2 regions of the Streptomyces sp. NBC_01808 genome follow, and region 1 is predicted to be linked to the other one. Evidence: riboswitches for the same ligand, from Rfam matches in the RefSeq annotation. Region 1 holds a riboswitch; the other holds the start of a gene.
What was found. A riboswitch is a leader RNA that binds a small molecule or an ion and turns the genes downstream of it on or off. The one in region 1 is predicted to bind glycine.
Positions count from the first base shown of each region.

Region 1 (9,291 bases):
TCTTGTACGTCCAGGTCTTGCCGCCGTCGGACGCCTCACCGGGGCCCTCGGCGAGGTCCGGCACCGGCTCCGCGGCCTGCGCGCCCGGGCCTGGGGCGTAGGTCATGAGGGAGCGCGCGTACAGGCGGCTGAAGTTCCACACGTAGCCGTAGTACGTGTTGCCCGGGTCCATCGAGTCCGGCACGTCGGCGGACTCGTAGACGAGGGTCCCGCCCTTCTTGTCGGAGGCGTTGAGGACCTTCTCGATCGCCGCGTTCGCGGCGGCGCCGCCGCCCTCGCCGTCGGAGTCGTCGTCGTTGCCGCCACCGCCGCAGGCGGAGACGGTCAGCGCGACCGAGACGGCAACCGCGAGCATGGCGGCTGATTTCGACCTGAGTTTCATGGTGAGGCGTTGCCCCCTGGTTCGGAGTGATGGGACGAGAGCGGGAACGGCGGATGCCGCGCCCAGTCGGCTTCTTGGCGTCATCGGCGGCCCTTGGGATCGAGTGCGTCCCTGAGCCCGTCGCCCAAGAGGTTGAAGGCCAGCACGGACAGGAAGATCGCCACGCCCGGTACGACCATGAACATCGGATCGACCTGGTAGTAGTCGATCGCGCTGCTCAGCATGCCGCCCCAGGAGGCCTGCGGCGGCTGGATGCCCACGCCGAGGAAGCTGAGCGCCGCCTCGAAGAGGATGTTGGTCGGGATCAGCAGGGTGGAGTAGACGAGGATCGGCCCCACCAGGTTCGGCAGCAGCTCCCGGAAGAGGATGAAGGGGCCGCGCGCGCCCAGGCTCTTCGCCGCCTCCACGAACTCGCGTTCGCGGAGACTGAGCGTCTGTCCGCGGACGATACGGCCGATATACGGCCAACTGAAGAAGCCGATGACGAAGATCAGCACACCGATGTGGAGCTGCAGCCCCTTCAGCCCGAACGCGCCGCCCTGCAGCGCGGCCGAGATGGAGATGGCGAAGAGCAGCACCGGGAAGGCCAGGAACGTGTCCATGGTCCGGCTGATGATCGTGTCCGCCCACTTGCCGTAGTAGCCGGCGATCACGCCGAGGACGGTGCCGATCACGACGGCGACCATGGTGGCGCCGAAGGCGACGAGCAGCGAGACCCAGGAGCCCTCCAGGATCCGGGTGGCGATGTCGCGGCCGAGCCGCGGCTCGATGCCCAGCGGGTGGTCCCAGCTCATGCCGCCGAAGGAGCCGTACGGGGTGGCCAGGGAGGGGTCGACGAGGTCCTGGTTGAGCCTGTTGGGGTCGAGCCCGAAGATCGACTGGATCGGCCGGGAGAGCGCGGCGATCAGGATGAGGAACACCACGACGACGCCGCCGGCCATGGCGACGCGGTCGCGCTTCAGCCGCATCCAGGCGATACGCCCGAGCGAACGGCCCTCGATCCGGCTCTTGTCCACGCCCTCGACGAGAGCTTCCGGCGTCGCCTCGGTGGCGCCGGTGGTCTCGATAGGTGCCGTCATGTTGTGGGGACCCCTCTCGAGCGGCGGCGTCCCGCCGTCGTCTGCCGCGGTAGCGGCTCAATCGCTTCGCTGGTGCAAGTCATGCCGTGGTGCCGTGATCCGTGGTGCCGTCGTGCCTGGTGCCCGTAGTGCCTGATCGTGAAGCCCTGCCGTCGCACAGGGGAACGACAGCTTCCTGCGGGGGGAGTCTTCAATGCGCCTGCGATCACTCGCCAGACCCCAAGGGGAATGGATGCGCAAACGTGATGCGATGCAGTGGATAACCGTTATCCGGACATCCGACCGCCGCTGAGCGGATCTTCACCGGCACGATATCGGGACACGTACGGACATAACGGGGTCAGGCGGGAGGTCGGGCGGGCCGGCGGCTCAATACTGCGGGGCGGGTCCCGGCTGCCAGCCGGACTGCGGGGCGCCGCCCGCGGAGTACGGCGGCGGGTAGCCGTAGCCGGCGGGCGGGGCGGCCGGGCCGCCGCCGTAGGCGCCGCGGTCGAAGAACGGCCGGGAGTTCGCCCGCATCCACATCGCCACCGGGTCGTGGTCGTCGGCCAGCGCCACCGTGGAGACCGCCAGGCCCGGGGGCACGGCGGCCACGGACTCCTGCATCATCGACTGCGCCGCGGCGACGGACTGCGCGCCCGTGTCGTACAGGTCTATGCCGATGGCGAGGTACGGCTCGCCGAGCGCCGGCTGCACCCAGGCGCGGCAGAGCGTGCGCACGGCGGGGGTGCGGTGGGCGGTCTGGCCCAGCAGGGCGTAGAACTGCGCGACGTCCACGACCGGTTCCGCGATCCGCAGCGGGCCCGCGGGCAGCCGGTCCAGGCCCGTGGCCACCCGGCGCAGGTCGAGCCAGGGGACGCCGACGCCGCCGCCCGCGGCGTGCGGGTCGAGCCAGAGGCCCCAGCGGTCGGGGTAGAGCGCGGCGGCGATCTCCGCCCCGGCGACGGGCTCGTGGGCGCCGGCCCAGCCGCTGGCGGCCAGCTCGCGGTCGGAGCTGAAGCAGGGCGCGTAGGCGTGGCCCTCGACCTGCATGCTGCCGTACTGCGCGTCCGGCGAGTCGGGGCGGCCCTGCCAGAGCAGCATCCACACCTGCCCGGCGGCCAGCTCGGCGAGCAGCGCCTCGTACGCGTCGTACCTGCCGGGAGCCACCTGGCGGACCAACTGGTCCACGCCCGCTCCCGGCGCCCGCCCGCTCGCGCCCCCGTTCACCCTGGGCCCCAACCCTTCGTCTCGGCCGCCGCCGCTCCCGGGCACGCGTGTACGCCCGGAAAGGTCATCAAACCAGCTTAGAGCCTGACCGCGTCAGCCGACCCGGATGTAGAACGGCTCGACCTTGGCCCGCATCCAGGTGATCACCGGGTCCACCGCGGCGTCGAGGAAGACCAGTTGGACCTTCCACGGCACCGGCTGCGCGCCGAGCGCGCGGCCCAGCGCCTCCACCGTCGCCTGCCTGCTCTCGTCGTACGTGTCCAGCAGCTCCACCCCGATGTAGAGCTGCTCCGCACCGCCCTCGACGCTCGCGAGCCCCCGGCGCGCGCTGCGTACCACCCCGATCCGCTCGAACTCCTCCCGCGCGACCGCCAGGAAGTCCACCGGGTCGTCCTGCCAGTCCGGCGTGAACAGCCGCACCCGGCCGCCGCGCGCCTCCCCCGGCAGCCGCGGCGCCCCGCGGTCCCTGCACAGCTCCGCGACCGCCGCCGGCGGCAGCGGCACGCCGACCGTGCCGCCGGGGTTGACCGCGATGCCGACCTGCGGCGGCAGCCCGCGGGCGAACTCGCGGGCCGGGGCGACGGTGAACGACATGTGGGAGCCGCTGACCCGCAGGAACTCCTCCTGCGAGGAGAACACCGGCACGTACGGCGCGCCGCCTATCTCGGTCGTCGGCACGGGGAGCGAGGGGCTGTCGGGCCCGCCGCCCCCGGGCAGCGGCACCCACAGGCTGCTGCGGCCCAGCACCTCCAGCAGCCGCGGGGCGGCCTGCGGGTTGCCGAGCGAGGCGGCGAGCACCTCCTCCAGCTCGTTGCCGGGGAAGCCGCCCGTGGCGGGGGGCTGCGGGGAGCGGTAGTCGAAGCTCATCGGGACCAGCCAACTTTCGGGGGATGAACGTCGGCACCCTAACGGCTGCGAGCACTCGCGGGCGAAGCCCGCACCTGCCCACGGTGGAGTCCTCTCACCCTCACGACCTCGCGACAGGGAGCCCGTTTTCCATGCGTACGCACCGAATGGCCGGCCTCGCCGCCACCGTCGTCTCCGCCGTCGCCGGCGGCGCCCTCGTGCTCGGCATGGCCGGGCCCGTCGCCGCCGCCGGGGACGCCGCAGGGGGCGGGCACCCCGACGTCCTGCCCGCGGCTTCCGCCCCGGCCGCCGCCGACGTCGACCCCTCGACGCTGCACCTGCTGGCGCAGCTCGGGCAGCTCACCGCCGCCACGGCCCGGACCGTCGAGCAGGTCCAGCAGGCGGTCGCCGACGGGGGCTTGCAGAACCCGCGCACGCTGCCCGACGTGCGGTCGCACCTGGACGCGGTGGACGCGGCGGCGAGGGCCGAGGGCAAGGTGAAGTCGATGAAGGCGCGGAAGACGACCGCCCTGGCGCAGGCCGTCGGCTCACTGCGGGAGGAACTGACAGGACTGGTACGGGCCGGGCAGGCGGGCGACAGGGCGGCGGTGGCGGCGCGGGCCCCGGTGACCGTGACGGCGCTGGTACGGGTCCTCGCGGCGACGGCGGTCAGCGGGCTGGTGCCCGCGGGGCAGGTGCCGCAGATGCCGCAGAACGCGGCGGTGCCGCCGAGGCTGCCGGCGCGGTCCGGCGCGTAACGGCCCGGCTGCCTGCCCGGTCCGGCGTGCAGCCGCGCCCGCGGGCTCAGCCGAAGCTGATCGAGCGCTGCGCCCCCGTCGCCTCCCCGTCCAGCACCAGCACCGAGTCGCAGCCCTCCGCCGGCTGCCCGGCGTGCGCCCAGTCCAGCAGCCTCCGGTGCGCCCACCGGTGCCGGGCGAAGGCGTACCGCGACACCGCGCGCCCGCGCCGCGCCTGCCGCTCCCGCGCCACGTCCGCCGGCACGTCGAGCACCACGACGTGCACCCCGCGCCCGTACCGCCTGGCCTGCCTGGTCAGCCACCAGCGCACCCACGGCAGCGTGCCGCAGTCGTGCACGACGAGGCTGCCGCCCGCGCGGACCGCGAGACGCAGCCGCGCGTAGTGGTCGACGCGGACCAGCGGCCGGTAGGCGGCATACGGGAGCCGCGTGCCCAGCTTGCGCGCCCAGCGCTCGCGCACGTACTGCGAGTCGATCAGCCGCACCGCGGCCGGCGGCTGCGTGCGGCGCATGAGCGTGCTCTTGCCGCTGCCCGGCAGGCCGGAGATCACGACGATGTCCCCCTCGGGATATCGAAGCCGTTCCCTGGAGGCCGCCTGCTCCACCGTCACGCTGCCTCCCACGCCCCGCACCGTCGCCTCTTGCCGTCCACAAGCCTCGCAACAGCGGCGGGGCTCGACAAGGACGCAACGGAAGGTGGCCTCCCACTTCTTCCCCTGTCCCGCGGTCGAGGGCGCGTGCAATGATGGGCCCCGCCAACTGCATACCGGCCGTTCGAACCCGCGCGGGAGAGTCCCGGTGCCTCGTCGCACCGGGCGCCGAAGGAGCAAGTCCTCCCTTGAATCTCTCAGGCACCGTCACCGCGCGGGCGAGGCAGATCTGAAAAGCGGGCGTGCCCGGCCGTGCGCCGGCGCCGCCCCACCCAAGGTGCAAGCCACGCTCCCGCGGGATCGTGGCGAACCTCTCAGGTTCCGATGACAGATGGGGAGGACACGACCACCCCCTGTCCGGGAGCCTGACGATGACCACTGAGAGCCCTGCACCGCGCCGTACCGCGCTCGACGCCACGCACCGCGCCCTCGGCGCCACCATGACCGACTTCGCCGGGTGGGACATGCCGCTGCGCTACGGCAGCGAGCGCGAGGAGCACGTCGCGGTGCGCACCCGCGCCGGCCTCTTCGACCTCTCCCACATGGGCGAGATCGCCGTCACCGGCCCGCGGGCCGCGGACCTGCTGGACTACGCCCTGGTGGGCCGGCTCTCCGCGGTGCGCCCGGGCCGCGCCCGGTACACGATGATCTGCCGCGAGGACGGCGGCATCCTCGACGACCTGATCGTCTACCGGCTCGCCGACGAGGAGTACATGATCGTCGCGAACGCCGCCAACGCCCAGGTCGTCCTGGACGCCCTCGCCGAGCGGGCGGCCGGCTTCCCGGGCGCCGAGGTGCGGGACGACCGGGACGCGTACGCCCTGATCGCCGTGCAGGGGCCCAAGTCCCAGGACATCCTCGGCCGGGTCACCGACGCGGACCTGGCCGGCCTGAAGTACTACGCGGGGCTGCCCGGCACCGTCGCCGGCGCGGACGCGCTCATCGCCCGTACCGGCTACACCGGCGAAGACGGCTTCGAGCTGTTCGTACGCCCCGCGGATGCGGCCGCCGTCTGGGCGGCGCTGACCGCGGCGGGCGCGGACGACGGCCTGGTGCCGTGCGGGCTCTCCTGCCGCGACACCCTGCGTCTGGAGGCCGGCATGCCGCTGTACGGGCACGAGCTGACCACCGCGCTCACGCCCTTCGACGCCGGGCTCGGCCGGGTCGTCAAGCTCGACAAACCCGGCGACTTCGTCGGGCGCAAGGCGCTCGAACAGGCCGCCGGGCGCGCCGCGGCCGAGCCGCCGCGGGTGCTGGTCGGCCTGGTCGCCGAGGGCCGGCGGGTGCCGCGCGCGGGGTACGCGGTGGTGGCCGGCGGCCGGCGCATCGGCGAGGTCACCTCCGGCGCCCCCTCCCCCACCCTGGGCAAGCCGATCGCCATGGCGTACGTGGACGCCGCGCACGCGGCACCGGGGCCCTCGGCGGCCACCGGCGTGGGCGTCGACATCCGCGGCAGCCACGAGCCGTACGAGGTCGTCGCCCTGCCGTTCTACAAGCGCCGCTGACCGGCTCCGCAAGAGCCCCTCACCCTTTCCGCGGCGGACCCTCGACCGCGCCACCAGCGCCCCTTTACGCCTCTGACGTCCCGATCCTGGAGAATCGCCTTATGAGCAACCCTGAGCACCTGCGCTACAGCAAGGAACACGAGTGGGTCGCGACCGCCGACGGGGTCGCCACCGTCGGCATCACCGCCCACGCCGCGAACGCGCTCGGCGACGTCGTCTTCGTCCAGTTGCCGGACGTGGGCGCCGCGGTCACCGCGGGCGAGCCCTGCGGCGAGCTGGAGTCGACGAAGTCCGTCTCCGACCTCTACGCGCCGGTGACCGGGGAGGTCACCGAGACCAACCAGGACGTCGTGGACGACCCGGCGCTGGTGAACTCCGGCCCGTTCGAGGACGGCTGGCTGTTCCGGGTGCGCGTCTCGGCCGAGGCCGCCGACCTGATGTCCGCCGCCGAGTACACCGCGTTCACCGCGGGCTGAGCTCCGCCGCCGCAGCCCCGCCCGCCCGCGTCCCTCTCTCCCCGGAAGGTCCCATGTCCCTTCTGAACGGCTCGCTCCACGAGGTCGACCCCGAGGTCGCCGCCGCCGTGGACGCCGAACTCAAGCGCCAGCAGTCCACCCTCGAAATGATCGCCTCGGAGAACTTCGCCCCGGTCGCCGTGCTGGAGGCGCAGGGCTCGGTCCTCACCAACAAGTACGCCGAGGGCTACCCCGGCCGCCGCTACTACGGCGGCTGCGAGCACGTCGACGTCGCCGAGGAGCTGGCCCGCGAGCGGGTCAAGGCGCTCTTCGGCGCCGAGGCGGCGAACGTCCAGCCGCACTCGGGCGCGTCGGCGAACGCGGCGGCGATGTTCGCGGTGCTCAAGCCCGGCGACACGATCCTGGGCCTGGACCTGGCCCACGGCGGGCACCTGACCCACGGCATGAAGATCAACTTCTCCGGCAAGCTGTACGACGTCGCCGCCTACCACGTCGACGCCGAGACCGGCCAGGTCGACATGGCCGAGGTCGAGCGGCTGGCCAAGGAGCGGCGGCCGAAGCTGATCATCGCGGGCTGGTCGGCGTACCCGCGGCAGCTCGACTTCGCCGGCTTCCGCCGGATCGCCGACGAGGTCGACGCGCTGCTGATGGTCGACATGGCGCACTTCGCCGGTCTGGTCGCGGCGGGCCTGCACCCCAACCCCGTGCCGTACGCGGACATCGTCACCACCACGACGCACAAGACCCTCGGCGGCCCGCGCGGCGGCGTCATCCTCTCCCGCCAGGCCCTCGCCAAGAAGATCAACTCGGCGGTCTTCCCCGGCCAGCAGGGCGGCCCGCTGGAGCACGTGATCGCGGCCAAGGCGGTGTCGTTCAAGATCGCCGCGTCCGGGGAGTTCCGCGAGCGGCAGCAGCGCACGCTGGACGGCGCCCGCATCCTGGCCGAGCGGCTGCTGCGGGACGACGCCCGCGCGGCAGGCGTCTCCGTGCTCTCCGGCGGTACGGACGTCCACCTGGTCCTGGTCGACCTGCGCGCGTCCGAGCTGGACGGCCAGCAGGCCGAGGACCGGCTCCACGACATCGGCATCACCGTCAACCGCAACGCGGTCCCGAACGACCCCCGCCCGCCCATGGTCACCTCCGGCCTGCGCATCGGCTCGCCCGCACTGGCCACCCGCGGCTTCACCGCCGCGGACTTCGAGGAGGTCGCCGACGTCATCGCCGAAGCCCTCAAGCCCGGCTTCGACGAGGGGAAGACGGCCGCACTCGCCGCCCGGGTCACCGCCCTGGCGCAGAAGCACCCGCTGTACCCCGGCCTGTAGCCCGTACGGCCCGGCGGCCCGGCGCTTGGAGGCGGCGGGCGTCCGGGCCCCGGGGCCGTGCGCAACCCGTCACCACCCGCACCACGCACGCGCACGCCCCACGCAAGGACAAGGGAGTCCCAAGTGGCCATCTCCGTCTTCGACCTCTTCTCGATCGGCATCGGCCCGTCGAGCTCGCACACGGTCGGCCCGATGCGGGCGGCCCGGATGTTCGCGCGCCGGCTGAAGAACGAGGGCCTGCTGGCCCACACCGCCGCCGTACGCGCCGAACTCTTCGGCTCCCTGGGCGCCACCGGCCACGGCCACGGCACCCCCAAGGCCGTACTCCTCGGTCTGGAGGGCCACTCGCCGCGCACCGTCGACATCGAGTGGGCCGGGGGCGAGGTGGAGCGCATCCGCGGCACCGGGCGGCTGCACCTGCTGGGCGCCGAGATAGGGCGCGACCACGAGATCCCCTTCGACGCCTCCGCCGACCTCGTCCTGCACCGCCGCCGCTCGCTGCCGTACCACGCGAACGGCATGACGCTGGCCGCGTACGACGCGGACGGCGGGACGCTGCTGGAGAAGACGTACTACTCGGTGGGCGGCGGCTTCGTCGTCGACGAGGAGGCGGTCGGCGAGGACCGGATCAAGCTCGACGACACCGTGCTGAAGCACCCGTTCCGTACCGCGGACGAGATGCTGCGCCGCACCCGCGAGACGGGCCTGTCGCTCTCCTCGCTGATGCTGGAGAACGAGCGCGCCTGGCGCACGGAGGCGGAGATCCGCGCCGGGCTGCTGGAGATCTGGCGGGTCATGCGCGAGTGCGTCGCCCGCGGCACCAGCCGCGAGGGCATCCTCCCCGGCGGGCTGAAGGTCCGCCGCCGCGCCGCAGGCGAGGCCCGCCAGCTCCGCGCGGCGGGCGACCCGGCGGCGCACGCGATGGAGTGGGTCACCCTCTACGCGATGGCGGTCAACGAGGAGAACGCCGCCGGCGGCCGCGTCGTCACCGCCCCCACCAACGGCGCGGCGGGCATCATCCCCGCGGTGCTCCACTACGCGGCGGACTTCGTCCCCGGCGCGGAC
Region 1 covers NZ_CP109072.1:6,222,691-6,231,981, reverse strand. The annotation lists gene OG946_RS27665 (ABC transporter substrate-binding protein) at 1-355, opposite strand, end outside; gene OG946_RS27660 (ABC transporter permease) at 463-1,461, opposite strand; gene OG946_RS27655 (enhanced serine sensitivity protein SseB C-terminal domain-containing protein) at 1,831-2,631, opposite strand; gene OG946_RS27650 (enhanced serine sensitivity protein SseB) at 2,764-3,537, opposite strand; gene OG946_RS27645 (hypothetical protein) at 3,669-4,274, shown strand; gene OG946_RS27640 (AAA family ATPase) at 4,321-4,896, opposite strand; glycine riboswitch at 5,049-5,146, shown strand; glycine riboswitch at 5,147-5,264, shown strand; gene gcvT (glycine cleavage system aminomethyltransferase GcvT) at 5,295-6,428, shown strand; gene gcvH (glycine cleavage system protein GcvH) at 6,530-6,904, shown strand; gene glyA (serine hydroxymethyltransferase) at 6,958-8,226, shown strand; gene OG946_RS27620 (L-serine ammonia-lyase) at 8,350-9,291, shown strand, end outside.

Region 2 (9,291 bases), 5.6 Mb from region 1:
CGGGCACGGCGCGGAGCCCGCGAGGCGGCCGCAGGCCGCGTCTGCGGCCCCGGACGAGGTCGGCTACCGGGGACCGGCGGCGTGCGCCGCGGCCGGCATCACGTACCGGCAGCTCGACTACTGGGCCCGTACGGGCCTGGTCGAGCCGAGCGTCCGCCCCGCGAACGGCTCGGGCGCCCAGCGGCTCTACGGCTCCCACGACGTCGTCGTACTCAAGATCGTCAAGCGGCTGCTGGACGTCGGGGTCTCGCTGCAGAGCATCAGGACGGCCGTGCGCCACCTGCGCGCCGCAGAGCCGGCCGACCTGCGGCGGATGACCCTCATCAGCGACGGCGCCACGGTCTGCGAGTGCACGTCACCCGACGAGGTCGTCGAGCTGCTCCAGGGCGGCCAGGGGATCTTCGGCATCGCCGTCGGCGTGGTCTGGAGAGACGTGCAGGCCGCCCTCGCGCAGTTGCACGCGGAGCGCATCGACACCGGCGAGACGCTGGTCGGGCACAACGCCGCCGACGAGCTGGCGCGCCGCCGCAGCCGCGCCGGCTGACGCCCCTCCGGCAGCCCGGCCGGTGGCGTCCCGCGCCCCGGCCCGCACGGCGCCGTCACGGCCGTCTGACGGCCGCTGCGGGGCCGATGTCGTACCCATGGGGGACCATCACCGTGTGAGAAGCGCCCCGTCAGTCCTGCACCTGGACATGGACGCGTTCTACGCCGCCGTCGAGCAGGCCGCCAAGCCGAGCCTCAGGGGCAAGGCCGTGATCGTCGGCGGTCTCGGCCCCCGCGGCGTGGTGGCCACCGCGTCGTACGAGGCCCGGGTCTTCGGGGTGCACTCGGCCATGGCCATGGGCATGGCCCGCCGGCTCTGCCCGAACGCCGCGTTCCTCATCCCCCGATTCCGGCTCTACCAGCAGGTCAGCGGCCAGGTCATGGCGCTGCTCGGGGAGCTGTCGCCGTTGGTGGAGCCGCTGAGCCTGGACGAGGCGTTCGTCGACCTCGAAGCCGGCGGCACGCCCGCGGAGGAGGCGGCGCTACGGAGCGTGGCGCGCCGGCTGCGCGCCGACATCCGCGCCGCCACGGGCCTCACCGGGTCCGTCGGGCTCGCCGCCTCCAAGATGCTCGCCAAAGTCGCCTCCGAGCTGGCCAAGCCGGACGGGCTCGTCGTGGTCCCGCCGGGCGGCGAGCGGGCGCTGCTGGGGCCGATGAACGTGCGTACGCTGCCGGGCGTCGGCCCGGCGACGGCGGACACGCTGCGCCGGGCCGGGATCACCACGGTCGGGGAGGTCACGGACGCCGGCGAGGACGAGATGGTGCGGCTGCTGGGCAAGGCGCACGGCACCGGGATTCACGTGATGGCGCTGGGTCTGGACGAGCGGCCGGTGGTCGCGGACCGGGACACCAAGTCCGTGTCCGTCGAGGACACCTTCGACGTCGACCTCACCGACCGGGTCCGGATCCGCACCGAGGTCGAGCGGCTGGCGCGGCGGTGCGTGACGCGGCTGCACGGCGCGGGGCGCTCCGGCCGCACGGTGGTCCTCAAGGTCCGGCGGTACGACTTCTCCACCCTCACCCGCTCCGAGACCCTGCGCGGGCCCACGGACGACCCGGCCGTGGTCACCGAGGCGGCGCTGCGGCTGCTGGACAGCGTGGAGACGACCGCGGGCGTGCGGCTGCTGGGCGTCGGCGTGAGCGGGCTCGCGGACTTCACGCAGGAGGACCTGTTCGCGCAGGCGGGCCAGGCGCCGGAGGTGCAGCACGGGCCGGTGGACGCCGACGGCCCGGTGGCGCTGCCGCCGCCGGAGCCGCCCCCGCGGCCCGCCGCGGCGGAGCCGGAGCCGGCCGCGCCGCAGTGGCTGCCGGGGCTGGACGTGCGGCACGCGGAGCACGGCCCCGGCTGGGTGCAGGGCAGCGGCGTCGGCCGGGTCACCGTGCGGTTCGAGGTGCCGGGCTCCGCGCCCGGGCGGGTGCGTACGTTCGCCGCGGACGACCCGGCGCTGACGCCCGCGGACCCGCTGCCGCTGGCGCCGGGCGGCTGACGCCGGCGCTGATGTCCGGCGGCTGCCGGTCAGTCGTCGGAGCCGGCGACCTCGCCGAAGTCCCGGTCCTGCGGCGGCTGCTGCTGCGGCTGGGTCTTGGCGACCTCAGGCGGCAGCGTCATGCCGTAGTGGTGGTAGAGCTGGAGCTCCTGCGCGGGGGAGAGGTGCCGGCCCACACCGAAGTCCGGCGCGTCCTTGATCAGCTCCCGTTCGAACGGGACCCGCAGCCCTTCGTCCGCCAGCTCGCTCGGCCCCAGCGGCACGAACGCGTCCCGGTGGAACAGGCCCGTGCGCACCGCCGCCCACTGCGGGGCGCCGGTGGCGTCGTCGAGGTACACCTCGTCGACGGTCCCGAGCTTGTCGCCGTTGCTGTCGTACGCGCGCACGCCGATCAGGCTCCGGGGGTCGATGTCGGTCTGCACGGTGCCTCCCACGTCTCGTCACAGCTCCGCTGCCTCCACGTAACGGCACAACCCGCCCCGCGGCCACTCGGCGGGCGCCGCCCGGGCGCACGGGAGCCGGCGCCCGCGCCGGGATGCGCGGGGGCGTGCGCTGGTACGCTGATCGTGGCTGCAGACCCCGTGCGGGAGAGTCCTCCGCCCGCCAGCCGGAGGCGCCGAAGGAGCAACTCCTCCCCGGAATCTCTCAGGCCCCCGTACCGCACGGACGAGGTCACTCTGGAAAGCAGGGCGGGCCGCCGCGCGGCCCTTCCTCACCGACGGTGCAAGCCGGGCCGCCCGCAGTCAGGGCGTGCCGGTGAAGCTCTCAGGTCCGGATGACAGAGGGGGAGGCCGTACGGGTGCCCGGCCCAGGGGCATCCGCGAAGGTCCGCGCGACCAGGAGGCCCCTTTGTCCGAGACGAACGCCCACCGCATCCCGCTTTCCGCCCTGGAGCGCGGCACGCCCTTCGAGCAGCGCCACATAGGACCGGACGCGGGCGACCGGGCCAAGATGCTCGCCCAGGTCGGCTACGGCTCGCTGGACGAGCTGACGGAGGCCGCCGTACCCGGCTCGATCAAGGGCACCGGCGCGTTCACGCTGCCCGCGGCCCGCTCCGAGGCCGAGGTGCTGGCCGAGCTGCGCGGCCTGGCGGCGCGCAACGAGGTGCTCACCTCCATGATCGGCCTCGGTTACCACGGCACCCACACGCCGCCCGTCATCCTGCGCAACGTCATGGAGAACCCCGCCTGGTACACGGCGTACACCCCGTACCAGCCGGAGATCTCCCAGGGCCGTCTGGAGGCGCTCCTCAACTTCCAGACCGTCGTCTCCGACCTCACCGGGCTGCCCACCGCCGGCGCCTCGCTGCTCGACGAGGGCACGGCCGCCGCCGAGGCGATGGCCCTGTCCCGGCGCGTCGGCAAGGTCAAGGACGGCGTCTTCCTGGTCGACGCCGACACCCTGCCGCAGTCCGTCGCCGTGCTGCGCACCCGGGCGGAGCCGACCGGCGTCGAGGTCGTCGTCGCGGACCTCGCCGACGGCATCCCCGCGGAGGCGGCGGAGCGCGGCGTCTTCGGCGTGCTGCTGCAGTACCCGGGCGCCTCCGGTGCCGTACGGGACCTCGCGCCCGTCATCGAGCGGGCGCACGAGCTGGGCGCCGTCGTCACCGTCGCCGCCGACCTCCTGGCGCTCACCCTGCTGACCTCGCCCGGGGCGCTCGGCGCCGACATCGCGGTCGGCTCCAGCCAGCGGTTCGGGGTCCCCATGGGCTTCGGCGGGCCGCACGCCGGCTACATGTCCGTACGCGAGAAGTTCGCGCGCAGCCTGCCCGGGCGGCTCGTCGGCGTCTCCAAGGACGCGGACGGCGCGCAGGCGTACCGGCTGGCCCTCCAGACGCGCGAGCAGCACATCCGCCGCGAGAAGGCCACCAGCAACATCTGCACCGCGCAGGTGCTGCTCGCGGTGATGGCGTCGATGTACGCCGTCTACCACGGCCCCGAGGGCCTGGTGGCCATCGCCCGGCGCACCCACCGCTTCGCCGCGATCCTCGCCGCGGGCCTGCGGGCCGGCGGCGCCGACGTGGTGCACGGCGCGTTCTTCGACACCGTCACCGTCCGCGTCCCCGGCCGGGCCGCCGAGGTGACCGCCCGCGCCCGCAACGCCGGCGTCAACCTCCGCCTCGCCGACGCCGACCACGTCGGCATCTCCTGCGACGAGACCACGGTCCGCGAGCACCTGGCCGTCGTCTGGGACGCCTTCGGCGTCACCGGCCGGGACGTCGGTGAGCTGGACGCCGCCACCGCCGACGCGCTGCCCGCCGGGCTGCTGCGCACCGACGAGTACCTGACCCACCCGGTGTTCCACCGGCACCGCTCCGAGACCGCGCTGCTGCGCTACCTGCGCACGCTCGCCGACCGGGACTACGCGCTGGACCGCGGCATGATCCCGCTCGGCTCCTGCACGATGAAGCTCAACGCGACCGCCGAGATGGAGGCTGTCACCTGGCCCGAGTTCGCCGGGCTGCACCCCTTCGCCCCCGCCGACCAGGCCGCGGGCTATCTGACCCTCATCCGTGAGCTGGAGGAGGGCCTGGCCGCCGTCACCGGCTACGACAAGGTCTCCCTGCAGCCCAACGCGGGATCGCAGGGAGAGCTGGCGGGCCTGCTGGCCGTACGGGCGTACCACCGCGCCAACGGCGACGAGCGCCGCACCGTCTGCCTCATCCCGTCCTCCGCGCACGGCACCAACGCCGCCTCCGCGGTGATGGCCGGCATGAAGGTCGTGGTGGTGAAGACCGCGGAGAACGGCGAGGTCGACGCGGACGACCTGCGCGCGAAGATCGAGCAGTACGGCGACGAGCTGGCCGTCCTCATGGTCACCTACCCCTCGACGCACGGCGTGTTCGAGGAGCACATCACGGAGATCTGCGACGCCGTGCACGCCGCCGGCGGCCAGGTGTACGTGGACGGCGCCAACCTCAACGCGCTCGTCGGCCTCGCGGGCCCCGGGAAGTTCGGCGGCGACGTCTCGCACCTGAACCTGCACAAGACGTTCTGCATCCCGCACGGCGGCGGCGGCCCCGGCGTCGGCCCGGTCGCGGTCCGCGAGCACCTGGCCCCGTACCTGCCGAACCACCCGCTGCAGCCCGCCGCGGGTCCCGAGACGGGCGTGGGGCCGGTCTCGGCGGCGCCGTGGGGCTCGGCCGGGATCCTGCCGATCTCGTGGGCGTACATGAAGCTCATGGGCGAGGACGGGCTGCGCCGCGCCAGCCAGGTCGCGGTGCTCGGCGCCAACTACGTGGCCAAGCGGCTGGAGCCGCACTTCCCGGTGCTGTACGCGGGTCCCGGCGGGCTCGTCGCGCACGAGTGCATCGTCGACGTACGGCCGCTGACCAAGGCGACCGGCGTGTCCATCGACGACGTGGCCAAGCGGCTGATCGACTACGGCTTCCACGCCCCGACGATGTCGTTCCCGGTGGCGGGAACGCTGATGATCGAGCCGACCGAGAGCGAGAACCTGAGCGAACTCGACCGGTTCTGCGAGGCGATGATCGCGATCCGGCGGGAGATCGAGCGGGTCGGCACGGGGGAGTGGGACAAGGACGACAACCCGCTGGTCGGCGCGCCGCACACCGCGGCGCAGCTCGCGGGGAAGTGGAAGCACCCGTACGGGCGTGAGGAGGCCGTCTTCCCGGCCGGGGTGACGCCCGCGGACAAGTACTGGCCGCCGGTGCGCCGGATCGACGGCGCCTACGGCGACCGCAACCTGGTGTGCTCGTGCCCCCCCTTGGACGAATACGACGCCTGACGTACGCCGGCGCGTGTCCCGCACCCGGCCCGGCGCCCCCGCGCCGGGCCGGCGGCGTGCGGGGCGGGTGCGCGGCCGCGGAAACCGGCCGGCGGGCGGCGGCCGGGACCGCCGCCCGGGCAGGTCAGGCCGCGGCGGTCACGTCGTCGGCGTTCGGCGGCCGGTGCGGCGCGATGATCCGGCCGTCGGGCAGCAGCTCGCCGGTGTCCTCGAACAGCAGAACGCCGTTGCAGAGCAGGCTCCAGCCCTGCTCCGGGTGGTTCGCCACCGGGCGCGCCGCCTCCCGGTCGGTGGACTGGGCGGTGGGACAGGATGGCTGGTGCTGGCACATGGCTGGGTACTCTCGCCGTTTCGTGGTCTCGGTCCTGCGGTCTGCAGATGTCATCGCCGCCCCCGTGTCGACTCGTTCCGCAACCAGTGTTCCCCCGCGCGCGTCAATTCGCAGGGATTTACCGTCAGGTGGTCTCCGGGGCAGAAGACGCATCACCCTCGCGGGCGGTTGCTCGGTGCCGGACCATCCTTTCGGGGGGTGCACCGGCAGGGAGTGGACTAGTCCACAGCGGTGATCAGACCGTGACCTCGCCGTGATCAGGCGGACGAGCCGAGCAGCCGCGCGCCCGCCAGCCGGTCGCGCAGCGCCGGCAGCAGGTCGCTGGCGCGGTGCGCGCGGTGGGCCCGGATGCCGGGCGGCGCGGGCGCCAGCGGCACCAGCAGATCCGCCGGGTCGACCGTGCCCGACTCGGCCGGAGCGGTGGCGTCGGCGCGCAGCCAGAGCGTCACCATGTACAGCTCGGGTACGGACAGCAGTCGCGGCTGCAGCAGGGCGGGCAGCGACTCGGCCTGGCGCAGGGCGCGTTGGGTGGAGGCGACGTACGGGCCCTCGGAGAAGTGCGAGAAGGCCCAGCCGTCCGGGGTGATCCGCGCCTCCGCGGCGGCGACGACCCGGCCCTCGGCGGCGAGGTGGAACCGCCAGCCGGTGAGCGCCGCGTGCGGTGTGCCGTCCGCCGCGCCGACCCCCGCCAGGACGTGGACGGGCAGCGCGTCCGTCGCGTCCGCCGCGCTCCCGGACACCGGCGCGAGCGCACGGGTCCCGCGCACCGCCGTCGGGGACTTCAGCGCGGCGTTGACGCTGCGCAGAGCCGGGGAGGGGGGCGTAAGGACGCTGAGCGTCATAGGGGTCGCCTACCTTCGACAGACGTGGAGCAGAGCAGGGGGCAAGATGCGGACGGCGCTGTCTGCAAGCGGGGCCAGAGGGGACCGCATCCGTGCAAGGGGGCGCCAACTCTCTGCCTCGTTCGCGAATTTTATACGACTACCGGTGGAGGTCCTTCCGCCTAGCCGTCCGGGTGAATTCCGCAAGAGGATTCTCGGTCGAATATCCGCTGGTCTTTCCGGAACATCAGCGAGAATCACCTGACGGGCGCGGTAACGGCCGGCACCCGGGGTCGGCCGGATCTCGTCGGGGATGGCGACCCATCGGCGAGCGGTGGTGCGCGCGACCGGCGGTGTGCGGTCGGAACGATGCCGTCCGGCGCGGCGGTCAGCGTAGCCGACGATACGGCGGCTGCGGGCGTCAGGGTACCCGCGTCTGGGCATCATCCCGGGCAGCCGAGCCGAGGAGGAACCTCGATGGGCGAGAAGGTCGTGGCCGGCGGGTTCGACCTGTCCGACCGCCGCCGCTATCGGCAGCGGCTCCGCGAGTGTCTCGTGGTGCTGGAGCGACTGCTGGAGGAGAAGAGATTCGACCGCCCGCAGAACCTGATGGGGCTGGAGATCGAGTTGAATCTCGTCGGTGCGGACGGCATGCCGCAGATGATGAACACGGAAGTGCTGGAGCGCATCGCGAGCCCCGACTTCCAGACCGAACTGGCCCAGTTCAACCTGGAAGTCAATATCGCGCCCCACCGGCTCACCGGCCGGGTGCTCGACCAGCTCGCGGAGGAGCTGCGCACCGGCCTGTGGTACGCCGACCGGCAGGCGCGCGAGGTGGGCGCCGGGATCGTGATGATCGGCATCCTGCCGACGCTGACCGCCGCCGACCTGGTCTCCGCCAACCTCTCCGAGGTCGACCGCTTCCACCGGCTCAACGAGCAGATCCTCGCGGCCCGCGGCGAGGAGATCCACCTCGACATGCGCGGGGTGGAGGAGCTGACGTACACCACCGGCTCCATCGCCTCCGAGGCCGCGTGCACCTCCGTCCAGATGCATCTCCAGGTCACCCCCAACCGGTTCGCGGACGTCTGGAACGCCTCGCAGGCGGCGGCGGCCGTGCAGGTCGCGCTCGGCGCCAACGCGCCGTTCGTCTTCGGCCGGGAGCTGCTGAGCGAGTCGCGGCCCGAGCTGTTCCTCCAGGCCACCGACACCCGGCCGCCGGAGTACCGCGCCCAGGGCGTGCGCCCGCGCGTCTGGTTCGGCGAGCGCTGGATCACCGAGCCGCTGGAGCTGTTCGAGGAGAACCTCCGCTACTTCCCGTCGCTGCTGCCGCTCTGCTCCGCGGAGGACCCGCTGCGCGTCCTGGACGAGGGCGGGGTGCCGGAGCTGTCGGAACTGGTGCTGCACAACGGCACCGTCTACCGCTGGAACCGGCCCGTGTACGACATCGCCGGCGGCGTCCCGCACCTGCGGGTCGAGAACCGGGTGCTGCCCGCGGGCCCGACCGTCACCGACGTCGTCGCCAACGCGGCGTTCTACTACGGCCTCGTGCGCACCCTCGCCGACGAGCAGCGGCCCGTCTGGGGCCGGCTGCCCTTCGACGGCGCGGCGGCCAACTTCGCCGCCGCCTGCCGGGACGGCATCGACGCCACGCTCGTGTGGCCAGGACGGCGGCGGCTCGGCGGGGTGGCGCGGGTGCCGGTGGTCAAGCTCGTACGGGACGAACTGCTGCCCATGGCCGCCTCCGGGCTGGACGCCTGGGGCGTCGACCCGGCCGACCGGGACCGCTACCTCGGCGTCATCGAGGAGCGCTGCCGGCGCCGGGTCAACGGGGCGTCGTGGCAGTCGGCGACGTTCCACCGGGCGCTCGGGCGCGGGCTGGACCGGGGGGCGGCGCTCGCGGAGATGACGCGGCGCTATGTGGAGCTGACGCGCACGGAGGAGCCGGTGCACCGCTGGCCGGTGGACTGACGCGGGGCCGGGGCGCGGCGGCGGCGGGCCGGGCGCGTAGGCCGGTGCGTCGGCGCGTACGGCCTGCGCCGCGGGCCGTACGGGCCGCGCCCCGGCCCGTACGGCTCAGGACAGCGCCGCCTTCGCGCCGGCGTCCGTCACCGCCCGCAGCAGCACCGCGTGGATCTCCTTCGGGTCCGTCACCCGGTACGACTCGCCCCCGACGGCCTCCGCGATCCGCCCGCACGCCTCGATGTCCGCGTCCGGGCCGATGCCGATCGCGATCAGGCCCACCGGCCGCTCCGGGTCCGCGGCGTCGCGCAGCCGCGCGGCGAGGTCCGCGGCGGAGATGCTGCCCGGGTCCTCGTTGGCGCCGTCGGTGAGCAGCACGACCGCGTTGAAGCGGCCCGGC
Region 2 covers NZ_CP109072.1:667,598-676,888, reverse strand. The annotation lists gene OG946_RS02615 (MerR family transcriptional regulator) at 1-544, shown strand, start outside; gene OG946_RS02610 (DNA polymerase IV) at 660-2,030, shown strand; gene OG946_RS02605 (PRC-barrel domain-containing protein) at 2,060-2,464, opposite strand; glycine riboswitch at 2,605-2,701, shown strand; gene gcvP (aminomethyl-transferring glycine dehydrogenase) at 2,880-5,777, shown strand; gene OG946_RS02595 (DUF5999 family protein) at 5,902-6,108, opposite strand; gene OG946_RS02590 (hypothetical protein) at 6,366-6,950, opposite strand; gene OG946_RS02585 (glutamate--cysteine ligase) at 7,407-8,900, shown strand; gene OG946_RS02580 (substrate-binding and VWA domain-containing protein) at 9,006-9,291, opposite strand, start outside.
Region 2: it holds a riboswitch for glycine, as region 1 does, so the genes downstream of both, gcvP (aminomethyl-transferring glycine dehydrogenase) here and gcvT (glycine cleavage system aminomethyltransferase GcvT) in region 1, are expected to answer to the same signal.